4 regions of the Streptomyces sp. NPDC050147 genome follow, and region 3 is predicted to be linked to each of the others. Evidence: riboswitches for the same ligand, from Rfam matches in the RefSeq annotation. Region 3 holds a riboswitch; each other region holds the start of a gene.

Region 1 (4,084 bases), on a different contig from region 3:
ATCCGCTCGACGATCAACTCGTCCCGGGCCGGGACGTTGTCGGCCAGGAGCGGCGTCCCGTAGGTGGTCCGGATGCCGCGGGTGTCATGGGTGTCCTTGTGGGCGACGGGCAGCCCGTGCAGCGGGCCGAGCGGCCCACCGCGCGCGGCGGTCTCGTCGGCGGCGTGCGCCTCGTCGAGCGCGCGTTCCGCCACGAGCGTCACCACCGCGTTCACGGGTCCGTTGACCTGCTCGATCCGGTCCAGGTGCGCCCGGACGACCTCGCGCGCGGACACCTCGCGGGTGCGGATCCTGACGGCGAGTTCGCGGGCGGTGAGGTGGACGAGCTCGGGGGGCGGGGGGAATGGGTGAGCGTCCGCGGCTTCGGCGGATCGGTGCGTTTCGGGGCTCATGCGACACCTTCGGCTCGGGGCGGCGGAGATCGCGACGAGGCGGAGTATGCCCACGCCGCCGCGCCGGTCATCCGTTCCGCACCAGAACCCTCGCCACAACGCTACGTACGTCCTGTACATTTTTTACAGGAAGTCTTGGGGAGCAGCCGACCCCGGCAGAGGAGAGACGCGCCATGAACCGACCGATCGCCCGTTATGTCCTGCCCGAGTTCACCGAACGCTCCAGCACGGGGCAGCGGACGCTGGACCCGTACTCGAAGCTGCTCGAGGAGCGCATCGTCTTTCTGGGGACGCCGATCGACGACACGTCGGCCAACGACGTGATGGCGCAGTTCATGCACCTCGAATACCTGGCGCCCGATCGCGACATCTCGCTCTACATCAACTCCCCGGGCGGCTCGTTCAGCGCGATGACCGCGATCTACGACACGATCCAGTTCGTCACCTGCGACGTGGCGACGACCTGCCTGGGACAGGCCGCGTCGTCGGCCGCCGTCCTGCTGGCCGCCGGCACCCCCGGCAAGCGGTCCGCGCTGCCCGGCGCCCGCGTGCTGATCCACCAGCCCTCGCTCGCCGAGCCGATCCAGGGCCAGACCTCCGACCTGGCGATCCAGGCCGACGAACTCCTGCGCACCCGCGCGCGGCTGGAGAAGCTGCTCGTCCAACACACGGGCCAGAGCGCCGAACGTGTCGCGGCCGACATCGAGCGGGACAAGATCCTCGACGCGGCCGAGGCAGTTGAGTACGGCCTGGTGGACCGAGTCATCGCCAGCCGCAAGTCGTCTTCGCGCACTCCGAACCCGCACACCCCGGACGCGGGGTGAACCGCCGATGCTGCCGCCCGAACTGCCCCCGCTGCCCGCTCTGACCCGCGCCGAGGGCGAGTTGATCGACCGGTACCTCGAAGTGGTCGACCTGCTGGGCCGGATCAACCCCGGCCGCGCCTCGGACACCTACGGCGGACTGCGTGCCGCCCAGGCCCTGGTGGCCGGCGCGACCGCCCTGCGGGACGCGCTGACGCTCATGCATCAGCGGGGCGAGAGCACCGTGCACGCGCCGACGTTGGCCCGTGCGCTGCGCGTTCTCGACGGGGAGCGGCGGACAGGACGGGTCACCGTGCCGCCCCCGTCGGCGTCCTGAGCGCCCGTCACCCGGGCCCTCGAACTCAGTTGTGTCCGGGGCCGATCTCAAACGAACCAAACGGGCTACCTCGTTCGGCGTAGACATCCGTCCTTTTTTGAGACGTCTTCAGTTGCGTCAGTTGTGTACGCGTGAGCCGGAATTACTCGTTCCGGTGCTGGTCGAACGATCATCCGGTGCCCTCTCCGCTCCCCGAATCCGACCTTGTCCACCCGAACGGTTCAGGCGTGAGGAGCCTCACAAAACACCGTTTCGACTCGGAATTCGTGCCCTTGACGGGTCAAGATCCCTTCCGACGACAAGCCCCCGCCACCACGGCGGGGCGGTCCGAGCGGACGCCAAATCCTGCCGCCGCCCGGATGACCGGTCGACATCTGTGCATCGGCAGGAGTGGAGGACCCAGGCATGACGGGTCGGTCCGGAAAGTCCGGACGACGGCCCTTGGGGTGAAGCCGCACACAGCGGCCGGGCAACTTCGCCAGCCCGAATCCGACAGGTCATCCTTCACAGGCGGTTGACGAAGGGTTGCGCATGACCGCGCTGAATCATGTCCCGTCGCTGCTCACCAGGGCCGGATCCGTGTCCGCCCTCACGCTCGCCGTCGTAGGCGGCACCCTCGTGGCCCCAGGGCTCACGTCGGAGGCAGAGGCGGCCACTCACGGGACGAAGGCGCTCAAGATCGCCGCCGCCAAGAAAGGCTCCCCGTACCGCTACGGAGCGACGGGACCGAACCGGTTCGACTGCTCGGGCCTGACCCAGTACTCGTTCAAGCGCGCGGGCAAGAAACTGCCGCGCACCGCCGGACAGCAGTACAACAAGACCCGCCACATCTCCGCGTCCAACCGAGTCCGCGGTGACCTGGTCTTCTTCCACTCCGGCCGGAACGTCTACCACGTCGGCATCTACGCGGGTAAGGGCCGCATCTGGCACGCCCCCAAGTCGAACACCGTGGTGCGGCTCGAGAAGATCTGGACGAAGAGCGTCTGGTACGGCAGGGTGCGCTGATCTTCCGTCACCGGCGGTCGGCCGGGCGGCGGTAGCGGTGGCGGTGGCCTCACGGCCGCCGTCACCGCCCGCCCGGCCCGGCGCGGCCCCCGCCCGGCCCTCTGGTCGGCGCGCCCGCCAGGCGTGGGGCGCGTGGGCGCGGATACTCGTGCGCCATGGCCGAAAACAACAGCTCTCACACCTCGGACGACCCACCGCGCAACGAGACGCGCTTCGAGCGCGCCGACCGCAACTTCGCGGAGCTTCTCCAGGAGCTGCGCGTCACGCAGGCCGGGGTGCAGATCCTCTTCGCCTTCCTGCTGACGCTCGCCTTCACCGAGCGCTTTCCCTCCCTCGACACGATGCAGCGCACCACCTACGTGACCACGCTGCTGCTCGCCGTGCTCGCCGCGGCGCTGTTCACCGCTCCGGCCGCCGTGCACAGGTCGCTCTTCCAGCAGCACGCCAAGCCACTGATCGTGCGCGTGTCGTCCCGCCTCGCCGGCATCGGTCTGACGGTCCTGGTGTTCGCGGTCTCCAGCGCCGTGCTCCTGGTCGTCGACGTGGCGGTGGGCCGGACCGGCGGGATCATCGCGGGGGCGGGCACGCTGGTGGTGTGCGCGGGCCTGTGGGGGCTGCTTCCCCTTCTGGTGCGCCGCGCGCGCGACGAGGGAGATGCGGACACGTCGGACGACGTCAGGCCGTCAGCGCCTCGGTGAGGAGCACCAGGCCGAGGACGCTCAGCGCGACGCCCGTGCCCCCCTCGATCGCACGGGCCGTACGCGGCTTGCGCAACCACCGCCCGAGCCGGTCGACAAGGAGCGCGACGACCGGGAACCACACCAGGGCGAGGGCCACGATGATCGACGCGAGCAGCAGTGTCCTGGGCATCGCGGGGCTGCCCGCGGGCACGAACTGCGGCAGCACGCTGAGGAAGGTGATGGGCGCCTTGGGATTGAGGGCGTTGGTGAAGAAGCCCTGACGCAGACTGCCCCCGACCGCCTCCTGCCGCGCACCGTCCCGGAGGCCGAAGCTCTCCAGCGGCCGCGCCGCCGACCGCAGCGCGCGACACCCCAGGTACAGGACATAGGCCCCGCCCACGACCTGCAACGCCCTGAAGAGGGTGGGGACGGCCGCGAGGACCGCCGCGACCCCGGCCACCGCGAGCGCCGTGTGCACCACAAGCCCGCCCGCCACACCGATCGCGCAGGCGACTCCGGCGCGGCGGGAGGTGAGGGCATTGCGCACCACGACGGCGAAATCGGCGCCCGGCAGCGCGACCATGCCCGCGGCGACGCCCGTGAAAGCGACCAGTTGTGCGTCCATGGCGGCAAGCCTGCCGTTCTCGTGCCTTCAGCAGGTATGTGGAATATTCTGGGTCTGCCTTAAGCAGTTGTTTACCCCCGTCGTTTACCCCGCCACCGGGAGAGACCATGTACGACCCCACGCGGCTCGCCGCACTGGTGGCCGTCTCCGAGGCCGGGTCGATCACACGCGCCGCCGAGCGCCTCGGCTACACCGTGCCCGCCCTCTCCCAGCAGCTGGCCAAGCTCGAACGTGAGGCGGGC
Region 2 (4,084 bases), on a different contig from region 3:
TTCGGGTCCATCCCCTCGCACGACGGCAAGCAGCCGCCGCGCGACGGCTCGCTGCCCGACACGATCGGCAAGGAGCTGCGCGAGGTCGTCGAGGAAGACGTTCCCGCCCGCGCCCTGATGGCCGCCTACCGCCTCCCCGAGGACGGCACGCGCGCGTGCGACGCGGCCGACCTGGCGCTCACGGTCCTCGGCAGCGGCGAGTCCTCCCGGCTCTACAACCGCCTCGTGCGCCGCGACCGCACCGCCGTGGCGGCCGGGTTCGGCCTGCTGCGGCTCGCCGGCGCCCCCTCGCTCGGCTGGCTGGACGTGAAGACGTCCGGTGACGTCGAGGTCCCCGTCATCGAGGCCGCCGTCGACGAGGAGCTCGCCCGCTTCGCGGAAGAGGGCCCCACCGATGAGGAGATGGAGCGCGCCCAGGCGCAGCTGGAGCGCGAGTGGCTCGACCGGCTCGCCACGGTGGCAGGCCGCGCGGACGAACTCTGCCGGTACGCCGTCCTGTTCGGTGACCCGCAGCTCGCCCTCACCGCCGTCGGGCGCGTCCTGGACGTCACCGCGGAAGAGGTCAAGGCGGCCGCTGCGGCCCGCCTGCGCCCCGACAACCGCGCGGTGCTCGTGTACGAGCCCGTCAGCGACATCGACGGCGCTGCCGCCGCCGAAGCCACCGACGAGGACGAAGAGGAGGCCGCGAAGTGAGCGAGGCCGCAACGATGCAGTTCCACCCGCAGCCCCAGGCGGGCACCGCACGGCCGTGGGCCTTCCCCGCGCCCGAGCGCGCCACCCTGGACAACGGCCTCACGGTGCTGCGCTGCCACCGTCCCGGCCAGCAGGTCGTCGCGGTGGAGATCCACCTGGAGGCGCCGCTCGACGCCGAGCCCGCGGGCCTCGACGGCGTCGCCACGATCATGGCGAGGGCCTTCAACGAAGGCACCGACAAGCACTCCGCCGAGGACTTCGCCGCCGAACTCGACCGCTGCGGCGCCACGATGGACGCGCACGCCGACCACCCCGGCGTACGTGTCTCCCTCGAAGTCCCGGTCTCCCGCCTCCCGAAGGCGCTCGGCCTGCTCTCCGACGCCCTGCGCGCCCCCGCCTTCGCGGACAGCGAGATCGAACGCCTCGTACGCAACCGTCTGGACGAGATCCCGCACGAGGCCGCGAACCCGGGACGCCGTGCCGCCAAGGAGCTCTCCCGGCAGCTCTTCCCGGCGACCTCACGCATGTCGCGCCCCCGCCAGGGCACCGAGGAGACGGTCACCGCCATCGACTCGGCGGCGGTGCGCACCTTCTACGAGAAGCACGTGCGTCCCGCCACGGCGACCGCCGTCGTCGTGGGCGACCTGACTGGGGTCGACCTGGACGCCGTCCTCGCCGACACCGTCGGCGCCTGGACGGGCGGCACCGCGGAGCCGCGTCCGATGCCCCCGGTGACCGCGGACGACACCGGACGTGTCGTCATCGTGGACCGCCCCGGAGCCGTCCAGACGCAGCTGCTCATCGGCCGCGTGGGACCGGACCGGCACGACCGCGTCTGGCCCGCGCAGGTGCTCGGCACGTACTGCCTGGGCGGCACCCTCACCTCACGCCTGGACCGCGTCCTGCGCGAGGAGAAGGGATACACCTACGGCGTACGGTCGTTCGCCCAGGTGCTGCGTTCCGCGGCGCCTTCCTCCCCGGAGGGGGGCACGGGCGCGGCGATGCTCGCCATCAGCGGCTCCGTGGACACCGAGTCCACGGGTCCGGCCCTCGACGACCTGTGGAAGGTCCTGCGCACCCTCGCGGCGGAGGGCCTCACGGACGCCGAGCGCGATGTCGCCGTGCAGAACCTGGTGGGAGTGGCCCCGCTCAAGTACGAGATGGCGGCATCCGTCGCGGCCACCCTCGCCGACCAGGTCGAGCAGCACCTGCCGGACGACTTCCAGGCCCAGCTGTACCGCCAGTTGGCCGCGACCGGCACCGTGGAGGCCACCGCCGCTGTGGTGAGCGCGTTCCCCGTGGACCGTCTTGTGACGGTGCTCGTCGGTGACGCCGCGCAGATCGAGGAGCCCGTCAAGGCGCTCGGCATCGGCGAAGTGAGTGTTGTCACGGGCTGAGCTGGTGATGGCCTGAGCGTGGTGACGGCCTGAGTGATAGTCAGGACATATCGGGACCCCAGTGGCGAGAATTGGCTACTGGGGTCCTCATATGTCCGAATTGCTATGGAGGTTACGTGTCTGACCTGTGGCGTGCGCTACAAAAGCTCTGATCCGTTTGTCGTTTGAAAGACGCCCCGCTTAGCGTCTGGTCCGGCTGTTCGTCATGCAGTACGCCGCACCCGCGGCACCGGACAGTCATCGCCGAGTCCCCGTACGGCGCGAGCCAGGGGAGCCGGGGACCCACATGTCCCCTTGGGGTGAATCGGGAACCTTGCCGTCAGGTGAGGGACTCGTAGGAGACCTTCCTGCTCCGAACCCGTCAGCTAACCCGGTAGGCGAGAAGGAAGGAAAGGATCAGCCGCTTCATGGCGTTCACCCGTGCCACCGGGAAGCACCGTCGCCCGAGCCGCCTCACGCGTACGACCGCGAACGTGGCGGGCGTCGCAGCCCTCACCACCACCGGTGTCATCGGAGGCCTGGCCGCTCCGGCGCTCGCCGCCGACGACGCGGCGGCTCTTGAGCACACCGGCCTCACCCAGGCGATATCCGTGGGCGACTCGCTCGCCGAGAGCATCGACGCGCAAGCCGCTGCCCAGCAGCAGGCCGCCGACGCCGCCGCGGCCGCCGAGAAGGCCGAAGAGGCCGCCAAGAAGAAGGCCGAAGAGGCGAAGCGCAAGGCCGAGGCCGAGGCCGAGGCGAAGGCCAAGGCCAAGAAGGAGCGCGAGGCCAAGGAGCGTGCCGCTCGCGAGGCCGAGCGCAAGCGCCTCAACAGCTACGTCTCCCCGATCTCCGGCTCGTACGTCTCCACGGGCTACCAGACCGGCGGCGCCATGTGGTCCTCCGGCAGCCACACCGGCGTCGACTTCCACGCCGCGTCCGGCACCCCGGTCCACGCGGTCGGCTCCGGCACGGTCGTCGAGGCCGGCTGGGGCGGCGCCTATGGCAACAACGTGGTCATCAAGATGAACGACGGCACGTACACCCAGTACGGCCACATGTCGTCCCTCGGTGTCACGGTCGGCCAGGCGGTCACTCCGGGCCAGCAGATCGGCCTCTCCGGCTCCACCGGCAACTCCAGCGGCCCGCACCTGCACTTCGAGGCCCGTACCGGCGCGGACTACGGCACGGACATCGACCCTGTCTCGTACCTCCGCTCGCACGGCGTCAACGTCTGATCCAGAGATCCAGAGATCCAGAGATCCAGCGATCAAGGGCGGACGCGGCAAGCGCACCTGATTCACCGAAAGCCCCGGCTCGTCGAGAGCCGGGGCTTTCGCCGTTCCCGTAGCGCCGCTGGCCAAAATTGCCCCTGGATTTCGGCCGACCTTCGGAGATTCGGCCGCTCTGCAATAGAGTCGCCGAACAGGCGTCGATCGACCGCGTTTCGCGGGGATTAAGGCGGAGGTCAGTCATGCGCATTCCCGCGCACTCGGTATGCACGGCCATCCGGGACGACATCGTCTCCGGTGTCTACGAACGCGGTGGCCGGCTCACCGAGGAACTGCTCGCGCGCCGCTATGGAGTCTCCCGCGTCCCCGTGCGCGAGGCCCTGCGCACCCTTGAGGCGGAGGGCTTCGTCGTCACGCGCCGGCACGCGGGCGCGTGCGTCGCGGAGCCCACCGAGCAGGAGGCTGCCGACCTCCTGGAGATCCGGGCGCTCCTGGAGCCCCTGGGTGCGGCCCGAGCCGCCCAGCGCCGCACGGAGGCCCACCTGAAGGTCCTGCGCGGCCTCGTCAGGCTCGGCCAGGAGCGGTCGAGGCGCGGCCAGAGCGAGGATCTGCGCTCCCTGGACGGCTGGTTCCACGAGACGCTCGCCCAGGCGTCCGGCAGCCCGGGCCTCACGGCGCTGCTCACCCAGCTCCGGCACAAGATCGCCTGGATGTACGTGGTCGACTCCCCGGCCGCTCCCGCCGAGGCCTGGGCCGAGCACGCCGCGATCGTCGACGCGGTGA
Region 3 (4,084 bases):
AAAGACCGAAGGCCCGGATTCAGAAATGGATCCGGGCCTTCGGTGTTTCCGCCGTGATGCCGTGATGCCGTGATCCGGCGGTAACCCGCTCGGCCCACACCGGTCGCCCCGCGCCGCCCCTGCGGGAACCCTGAGTGAGTGGGGCAGCGAGGAGGAATCGGCGGGGGCGGCAGGCGTCCCGATGTCCGGCACGAGTGGGCGCTCGTGCGGACCCTCCCCCTGCTGCTCGTCGTCGCCGGGATCGTCTACGACATGTCGACCCCGCCCAGGTTCACCGCCGCGCCCCTGTTCACCGCGGCCCCGCTCATCGCCGCGCCCTTCTACTCGCTGCTCGGCACCACCCTCATCGGCGCCGCCTCCTGCACCGCCGTGCTCGCCCTGCACTTCAAGACCAGCACCACCACCGACGTCGATGCCATCACCGAACTCATCACGGTGGGGACCGTCGCCGTCCTCGCCTGCGTCATCAACCGCGTCGTACGCCGCAGCGACAAACAGCTCGCCTCCGCCCGCTCCATCGCCGAGGCCGCCCAGCGCGCCGTACTGCCGCAGCCGGCCCCCCGGATCGGCGGGCTCGACATCGCGGCGCGGTACGAGGCCGCGGAGGCCGACGCGTTCATCGGTGGCGATCTGTACGCCGTGCAGGACACCCCGCACGGCGTCCGCGTCATCGTCGGCGACGTACGCGGCAAGGGCATGGGCGCGGTGGCGGCCGTCGCCGTGGTGATCGGGGCGTTCCGGGAGGCCGCCGAGCAGGAGTCCACGCTGGAGGCCGTCGCGCAGCGCCTGGAGCGTGCCCTCGAGCGCGAGGGCACGCGGCGTGACGGGCTCGACGCCTTCGAGGGGTTCACCACCGCTGTCCTCGCGGAGATCTCGCACGGCGACGGCCTCGTACGCCTCATCAACCGCGGGCATCCGGGTCCGCTGCTCCTGCGCGGCGACGGACGGCTGTGCCTTCTGTCGGCCGCGGAGCCGGCGATGCCGCTGGGGATGGGCGACCTGGGCGCCTGGCCGGACCGTGCGGACGAGACGGAGTTCCCGCCGGGAGCGATGCTGCTGCTCTACACCGACGGGCTCTCCGAGGCGCGGGACGTCCGGGGGGAGTTCTACGACCCGGCGGCGCGGCTCGGCGGCCGGATCTTCCCGGGGCCGGGCGGCCCGGACGCGCTCTTGAGGACGCTCGTCGAGGAAGTGCGGCGGCACACCGGGGGCAGGGGCACCGACGACATGGCGTTGCTCGTGGTGCGGCGGCCCATGTCACCGGCCGTGACGGAAGGGCACCCCTCCGCATAACAACTGACGTACTGTCAAGGAGATGTGAAGCTCCGGTGTGTGAAGAAGTGGGGTCAACTCGCCCCGTTCCGGCCCCCGGTGTCCCGATAAGTGCGGGCCAAAGGCGTTAACGATCAGTCGGAACAGCTTGGAATACGGGCCCGCTGTCTATTAACGTTCGATAACGCAGCGCGGTCGTCCCAGCCGTCACTCGAGTCGGCTCCGCGCGCACGCGCCTAATCCCGAAAGGGAGCCGGGGAACCACTAATTGGGGTGAATCGGGCGTCTGTGCATCCGTGCCAGATGTTCGTAGGAGACCTTCCTGCTCCGAACCCGTCAGCTAACCCGGTAGGCGAGAAGGAAGGAAAGGAGTGCGCCCCAGTGGCGTCCAACCGCCCTGCCCCCCAAGGCGTGTACGTACCGAATGACGACGATTTCGGTGGGTACGACGACAAATCCTGGGAGGAATGGAATCCCACCGAGGAGTCCATCCGTCCCGTCCGCGGCAGGCACCGCGTCCACAAGCGGGGTGGCGGCGGGCTCGCCCGCAGCTCCACGGTTCTCGGCGTAGGCGTCATCGCCGCCGTCGGCGCGGGCGGCATCGCCACCGCGCAGGACGGCAAGCCCCCGGTCTCCATCGAGATGCCGGACCTCTCGGCCGTCACGGACTCGCTGCCGGAGGCCAAGTCGCTTCCGGGCGTGGGGTCCTTGATATCCGACGACTCGTCCGACTCGGGTTCCGCGGACAACGGCGTGACGACCGCCGCCGCGCCCCTCACCGCCGCGGGCCTCAGCACCGCCGACGCCGAGCAGGGCAGCACGGACGCGGGTGAGGCGCTGCGGGCCCGCATCATGGAGCAGGCGGAGAACCAGCAGGACCAGGCGGACGACGCGGTCCAGAAGGCCGCCGAGGAAGCCGCCGTCAAGCAGGCCGCCGAACAGGCCGCCGCCGAGCAGTCCGCGGCAGAGAAGAAGATCGCCGCCGACAAGGCCGCCGCGAAGAAGAAGGCCGAGGCCGCGGCCAAGAAGAAGGCCGAGGCGGAGCGCCTGGCCAAGCTCGCCAAGAGCTACACCCTCCCCGTCGCCTCGTACACGCTCACCGGCACCTTCGGGCAGCCCGGCTCCATGTGGTCCTCCGGCTACCACACCGGCCTGGACTTCGCGGCTCCGACGGGCACGCCCATCAAGGCCGTCCACTCCGGCACCATCAAGGAGGCCGGCTGGGCGGGGGCGTACGGCTACCGCACGGTCCTCGAACTCGACGACGGCACCGAGGTCTGGTTCTGCCACCAGTCCTCGATGAACGTCAGCGCCGGCCAGAAGGTCACCACCGGCGAGACCATCGGCCGCGTCGGGGCCACCGGCAACGTCACCGGCGCCCACCTCCACATGGAGGTCCACCCGGGCGGCGACTCCACCGGGGTCGACCCGGCGGCGTGGCTGCGCGGCAAGGGCCAGTCGATCTGAGGTAACCCCAGAACCCCGGTGGTCCTGGCGACAACCCCCCGACGCCAGGGCTGCCGGTTCGGCGTGCTCGCTTCCCGGGCGGGACCCCGGCATCCCGGTCGCCCCCGGCCCCCGGCCTCGGGCACCCCGGCGTCCCAGGAGATGGAATCGGCATCCCGTTCTGCGGAATGCCGCGGTCCATATGACCGTTGATCCCCTTATGACTTCTCTCCGCAAGCTTGGCTCTTCCGACCTCGAGGTCTTCCCGCTCGCCCTGGGCGGCAACGTCTTCGGCTGGACCGCCGACGAGGCGCAGTCCTTCGCCGTGCTCGACGCCTACACCGCCGCGGGCGGCAACTTCATCGACACCGCGGATGTCTACTCGGCCTGGGCGCCCGGCAACAAGGGCGGTGAGTCCGAGACCGTCATCGGCAACTGGCTCGCCTCGCGCGGCAGGCGTTCCGACGTCGTGCTCGCCACCAAGGTCGGCGGCCACCCCGACCACAAGGGTCTGTCCGCCGACACCATCAAGGCCGGCGCCGAGGAGTCGCTGCGCCGTCTGCGCACCGACTACATCGACCTCTACTACACGCACTACGACGACCCGACCGTCCCGGTCGAGGAGATCATCGGCGCGCTCGACGACCTGGTGACGTCCGGCAAGGTGCGTGCCGTCGCCGCCTCCAACGTGACCTCCGATCGGCTCCAGGAGTTCCTCGACTTCTCCGACCGCGAGGGCCTCGCGCGCTACTCGGTACTGCAGCCGCACTACAACCTCGTCTCGCGCGACACGTACGAGGGGACGCTGGAGCAGGTCGCCTCGCGTTCCGGCCTGGCCGCCGTCCCGTACTACGCGCTCGCCTCCGGCTTCCTGACCGGCAAGTACCGCCCCGGTGCGCGGGTCGACAGCGCGCGGGCCGAGGGCGCGGGCAAGCACCTGGCCACCGACCGCGGCCTGCGGGTGCTCACCGCCCTGGACGAGGTCGCCCAGGCGCGCGGCGCCGAGCTCGCGACCGTGGCGCTGGCGTGGCTCGCGGCGCAGCCGACGGTGGCGGCGCCGATCGCGTCGGCCCGTACGGTCGAGCAGCTGCCCGCGCTGGTCGCGGTGGGGGAGCTCGAACTGACGGCGGCCGAGGTGTCGACGCTGACGGCGGCTTCGGCGTAGGGCCCTAGCCCCGGTAGGGGTTGTACGCGGGGTAGGGCATCGCGGGCTGGGCGTACGGATATCCGTAGGGGGGCTGCTGCGGGTAGGGCTGCTGCGGGTAGGGCTGCTGTTGCGCGTACGGCTGCTGCCCGTACGGCTGTTGGTACGGCTGCCGGTACCCGTACGGCGGCGGCATCGGTACGAGCACCGGTGCCGTCGCGC
Region 4 (4,084 bases), on a different contig from region 3:
CCTGAGTTCGCGGGTTCAACCGGCCCACTACGCGCGCGTGGCCCGCATCCCCCCGGGAATGCGGGCCACGCGCGCGTGGACGGGACCTCGGTGACCGCTCAGGCGGGCCGCACCACGCTGTGGATGGGCATGTAGTAGATCGACTCGACGCGGACGTTCGTGCCCGGCTTCGGGGCGTGGATCATCTTGCCGTCGCCGATGTATATCCCCACGTGGCTGATGTCGTCGTAGAAGAAGACCAGGTCGCCCGGCTTGGCGTCGGCCGTCTTCACGGTCGTGCCGACCTTCACCTGGTCCCACGTCGTACGCGGCAGGGAGATCCCCGCGGCCTTCCAGGCGTCCTGGGTGAGCCCGGAGCAGTCGTAGGAGTCGGGGCCGGCGGCGCCCCACACGTACGGCTTGCCGATTTGACCCTCGGCGAAGTTGATCACCTTCGCGGCCTTCGTCGCGTAACCACTGTCCGTGCCGCCAGAGCCAGAGCCAGAGCCAGAGCCTGCGCCCGTGTCGGTGCCGGAGCCCGAACCCGAGCCCGAGTCCGGGGTCGTCTCCTTCTCCTTCTCGCGTTCCTTGGCCGCGGCCTCCTCGGCCGCCTTGCGCTTGGCCTCCGCCTCGGCTTCCTGCTTGCGCGCCAGCTCGGCGGCCTTGCGCTTGGCCTCTTCTTCCTTCTTCTTCTCGATCGCCGCCAGCCGTGCCTTCTCCTCGGCCGTCAGCTCCGAGAGCAGCGTGCGCGCCTGACCCAGCTTCTTCTGGACGGTCTGCTTGCTCGTCCTGAGATCGTCCCGTGAGTCGCTCAGCGTCTCCAGGCTCTTGGCGGCCTTCGTGCGCTGCTTCGTCGCCGAGGCCTGTTGCGTCTGGTAGTCGTCGACCGCCTTCTTCTGGCGCGCGGTCAGCCGTTCCGACAGGTGGTTCTGGGCGAAGTACCCCTCCGGGTCGTCGGCGAGCAGCATCGTGGCGGTCTCCGAGACGCCGCCGGTGCGGTACTGGGCCGCGGCGAACGTGCCCAGCTGTTGGTGGGCCTCGTTCAGCTTGTCCGTGCGCTTGGCCACATCGTCGAGAAGGGTGTCGACCTTCTTGCGCTGCTTGTCGGTGCGCTCCTTGACCGAGTTGTACTTCTGGGTGGCTACGCCCGCCTGGTGATAGAGGTCGTCGACCTTCTTCTGCACCTCTTCGAGGCTGGGCTTCTCGGGTGCGGACGGTGCCGCTTGCGCGCTCTGTGACAGGAGAGCCACGGAGGTGAGGGCTGCCGTCGTGATGCCGAGGGCGGGAGCGGCGCGTAGGCCGGCCATGCGGGTCCGCGGCTTGCGGTGCGACGCCAAGGGAGGCGACTCCTTCCGTAGACCGCCTACCGGGTTAGCTGTCGGGTTCGGGCGGGTGGTTCCGGAAGGTTGCCCTACGGTCCCGTACCGCGTACGGGACCGATTCACCCCAAGTTCATCGTGGGTCCCCGGCTCCGAGGAGATCGAACTCGGCGGAGGCCACCCGTTCCCGGCGGGGTTCGCCGGTGGGAGTACGAGCGGCCCGCGGAGCACGCTAGCCAACTCGTGTGGCTCGTGTGAAGGTTGATGTTCGATATGCCCGATACATTTTCGTTACTTTACGAAGCTCTTGACGCGGGCACGCCGTGTTATGACGGAGAGTGGCAGGGCGTGGGCGTGGCGTAGGCGGGTGTGACGTGGCCGGAACCCGGAGCGGGTTGTCAGTGGGGCCGCCTAGACTCGGGAGGCGATGAGCAGCCTCTTTGATGACAGCTTCCTGGCGGACCTCCAGCCCTCGCGGGCTTCGGAGGAGGAGTCCCCGCCGCCGCCCGAGGACAGTGCTCCGGAATCCGTTCCGGATGATCTGTTCGACGGGAAGTTCGACGCGCCCGTGCCCCGGGAGGCGCACTACCGCGGCGGCGCCCCGCGCCCCGTGATCGACCCGGCGGCCCTGCTCGACGGGCTGAACGAGAACCAGCGCGCGGCTGTCGTGCACGCGCACTCCCCGCTGCTCATCGTCGCGGGGGCGGGCTCCGGCAAGACCCGCGTCCTGACGCACCGCATCGCGTATCTCCTGGCAGAGCGGCACGTGCACCCGGGGCAGATCCTGGCGATCACGTTCACCAACAAGGCCGCGGGCGAGATGAAGGAGCGCGTCGAGCAGCTCGTCGGGCCGCGGGCCAACGCGATGTGGGTGTCGACGTTCCACAGCGCGTGCGTCCGCATCCTGCGCCGCGAGTCGAAGAAGCTGGGCTTCACCTCCTCCTTCTCGATCTACGACGCCGCCGACTCCAAGCGGCTCATGGCGCTGGTCTGCCGCGACCTGGACATCGACCCGAAGAAGTTCCCGCCGAAGTCCTTCAGCGCCAAGATCTCGAACCTGAAGAACGAGCTGATCGACGAGGAGACCTTCGCAGGCCAGGCCGCCGACGGCTTCGAGAAGACGCTCGCGCAGGCGTACGCGATGTACCAGTCGCGGCTGCGCGAGGCGAACGCCCTCGACTTCGACGACCTGATCATGACGACGGTCCACATGTTCCGCGCGTTCCCGGACGTCGCCGAGCACTACCGCCGCCGCTTCCGCCACGTGATGGTCGACGAGTACCAGGACACCAACCACGCGCAGTACGCCCTGGTCCGCGAGCTGGTGGGGCCCTCCGGAGGCGAGGGTGACGACCCCGCCGAGCTGTGTGTCGTGGGCGACGCGGACCAGTCGATCTACGCCTTCCGCGGCGCCACGATCCGCAACATCCTCCAGTTCGAGGAGGACTATCCGAACGCGACCACGATCCTCCTCGAGCAGAACTACCGCTCCACGCAGACGATCCTGACCGCGGCCAACGCCGTCATCGAGCGCAACGAAAGCCGCCGCCCCAAGAACCTGTGGACCAACGCGGGCGCGGGCGCGGGCATCATCGGCTATGTCGCCGACACCGAGCACGACGAGGCGCAGTTCGTCGCCGACGAGATCGACCGGCTCACCGACGCGGGTGACGCGAAGGCGGGCGACGTCGCGATCTTCTACCGGACGAACGCGCAGTCCCGTGTCTTCGAAGAGATCTTCATCCGCGTCGGCCTGCCCTACAAGGTCGTCGGCGGCGTCCGCTTCTACGAGCGCAAGGAGGTCCGGGACGTCCTCGCGTATCTGCGAGTGCTCGCCAATCCGGAGGACTCCGTCCCGCTGCGGCGCATCCTGAACGTACCCAAGAGGGGCATCGGCGACCGCGCGGAGGCGATGATCGACGCGCTCTCGCAGCGCGAGAAGATCTCCTTCCCGCAGGCACTGAAGCGCGTCGACGAGGCGTACGGAATGGCGGCCCGTTCGGCGAACGCCGTCAAGCGTTTCAACGTTCTGATGGAGGAGCTGCGGACCATCGTCGAGTCGGGCGCCGGGCCCGCCGTCGTCCTGGAGGCCGTGCTCGAACGGACCGGGTACCTCGCCGAGCTGCAGGCCTCGACCGACCCGCAGGACGAGACCCGCATCGAGAACCTCCAGGAACTCGCCGCCGTGGCCCTGGAGTTCGAGCAGGACAGTGGGGAGGCGACCTCCGAAGGCCAAGCGGAAGGCGAAGGCGAGAACGACGGCGAGGATGTGGCCGAAGGCGCCGGCACAGGAGTGTCGGGCACACTCTCGGAGTTCCTCGAGCGGGTCGCGCTCGTCGCCGACTCCGACCAGATCCCGGACGAGGAGGACGACGGCTCCGGAGTCATCACGCTGATGACGCTGCACACCGCCAAGGGCCTCGAGTTCCCGGTCGTCTTCCTGACCGGCATGGAGGACGGCGTCTTCCCGCACATGCGCTCCCTCGGCCAGGTCAAGGAACTGGAGGAGGAGCGCCGCCTCGCGTACGTGGGCATCACGCGCGCGCGGGAGCGGCTCTACCTGACGCGGTCCTCGATGCGCAGCGCCTGGGGACAGCCCTCGTACAACCCGCCCTCGCGCTTCCTGGAGGAGATCCCGGAGTCCCACCTGGACTGGAAGCGAAAGGGTTCCGTCGGCGCACCGGCAACCTCCGGGCCCGCAGCCGGAATCGCCTCCTCCTTGTCGTCGTCCCGCTCGCGCACCGGGGGCGCGCAGGGATTCGCCACGCGCCGCGCCTCGGAGAAGC

What was found. Region 3 has a riboswitch for cyclic di-AMP ahead of AB0I94_RS18225 (M23 family metallopeptidase). Riboswitches for the same ligand answer to the same signal wherever they lie in the genome.
Region 1: linked by a shared signal. The riboswitch ahead of AB0I94_RS20165 (C40 family peptidase) and the one ahead of AB0I94_RS18225 (M23 family metallopeptidase) in region 3 are both predicted to bind cyclic di-AMP.
Region 2: linked by a shared signal. The riboswitch ahead of AB0I94_RS15510 (M23 family metallopeptidase) and the one ahead of AB0I94_RS18225 (M23 family metallopeptidase) in region 3 are both predicted to bind cyclic di-AMP.
Region 4: linked by a shared signal. The riboswitch ahead of AB0I94_RS35275 (NlpC/P60 family protein) and the one ahead of AB0I94_RS18225 (M23 family metallopeptidase) in region 3 are both predicted to bind cyclic di-AMP.

Annotation. Positions count from the first base shown of each region.
Region 1 is NZ_JBFALJ010000012.1:146,518-150,601, reverse strand. Features, by position in the region: gene AB0I94_RS20180 (amidase) at 1-392, opposite strand, end outside; gene AB0I94_RS20175 (ATP-dependent Clp protease proteolytic subunit) at 566-1,216, shown strand; gene AB0I94_RS20170 (hypothetical protein) at 1,224-1,532, shown strand; cyclic di-AMP (ydaO/yuaA leader) riboswitch at 1,869-2,060, shown strand; gene AB0I94_RS20165 (C40 family peptidase) at 2,064-2,537, shown strand; gene AB0I94_RS20160 (DUF6328 family protein) at 2,693-3,235, shown strand; gene AB0I94_RS20155 (LysE family transporter) at 3,213-3,842, opposite strand; gene AB0I94_RS20150 (LysR family transcriptional regulator) at 3,950-4,084, shown strand, end outside.
Region 2 is NZ_JBFALJ010000008.1:218,351-222,434, reverse strand. Features, by position in the region: gene AB0I94_RS15520 (pitrilysin family protein) at 1-693, shown strand, start outside; gene AB0I94_RS15515 (pitrilysin family protein) at 690-2,090, shown strand; cyclic di-AMP (ydaO/yuaA leader) riboswitch at 2,322-2,485, shown strand; gene AB0I94_RS15510 (M23 family metallopeptidase) at 2,498-3,307, shown strand; gene AB0I94_RS15505 (GntR family transcriptional regulator) at 3,544-4,084, shown strand, end outside.
Region 3 is NZ_JBFALJ010000010.1:231,701-235,784, forward strand. Features, by position in the region: gene AB0I94_RS18220 (PP2C family protein-serine/threonine phosphatase) at 157-1,293, shown strand; cyclic di-AMP (ydaO/yuaA leader) riboswitch at 1,496-1,642, shown strand; gene AB0I94_RS18225 (M23 family metallopeptidase) at 1,654-2,739, shown strand; gene AB0I94_RS18230 (aldo/keto reductase) at 2,939-3,883, shown strand; gene AB0I94_RS18235 (PrsW family intramembrane metalloprotease) at 3,888-4,084, opposite strand, start outside.
Region 4 is NZ_JBFALJ010000031.1:16,132-20,215, forward strand. Features, by position in the region: gene AB0I94_RS35270 (hypothetical protein) at 1-5, shown strand, start outside; gene AB0I94_RS35275 (NlpC/P60 family protein) at 99-1,316, opposite strand; cyclic di-AMP (ydaO/yuaA leader) riboswitch at 1,324-1,481, opposite strand; gene pcrA (DNA helicase PcrA) at 1,726-4,084, shown strand, end outside.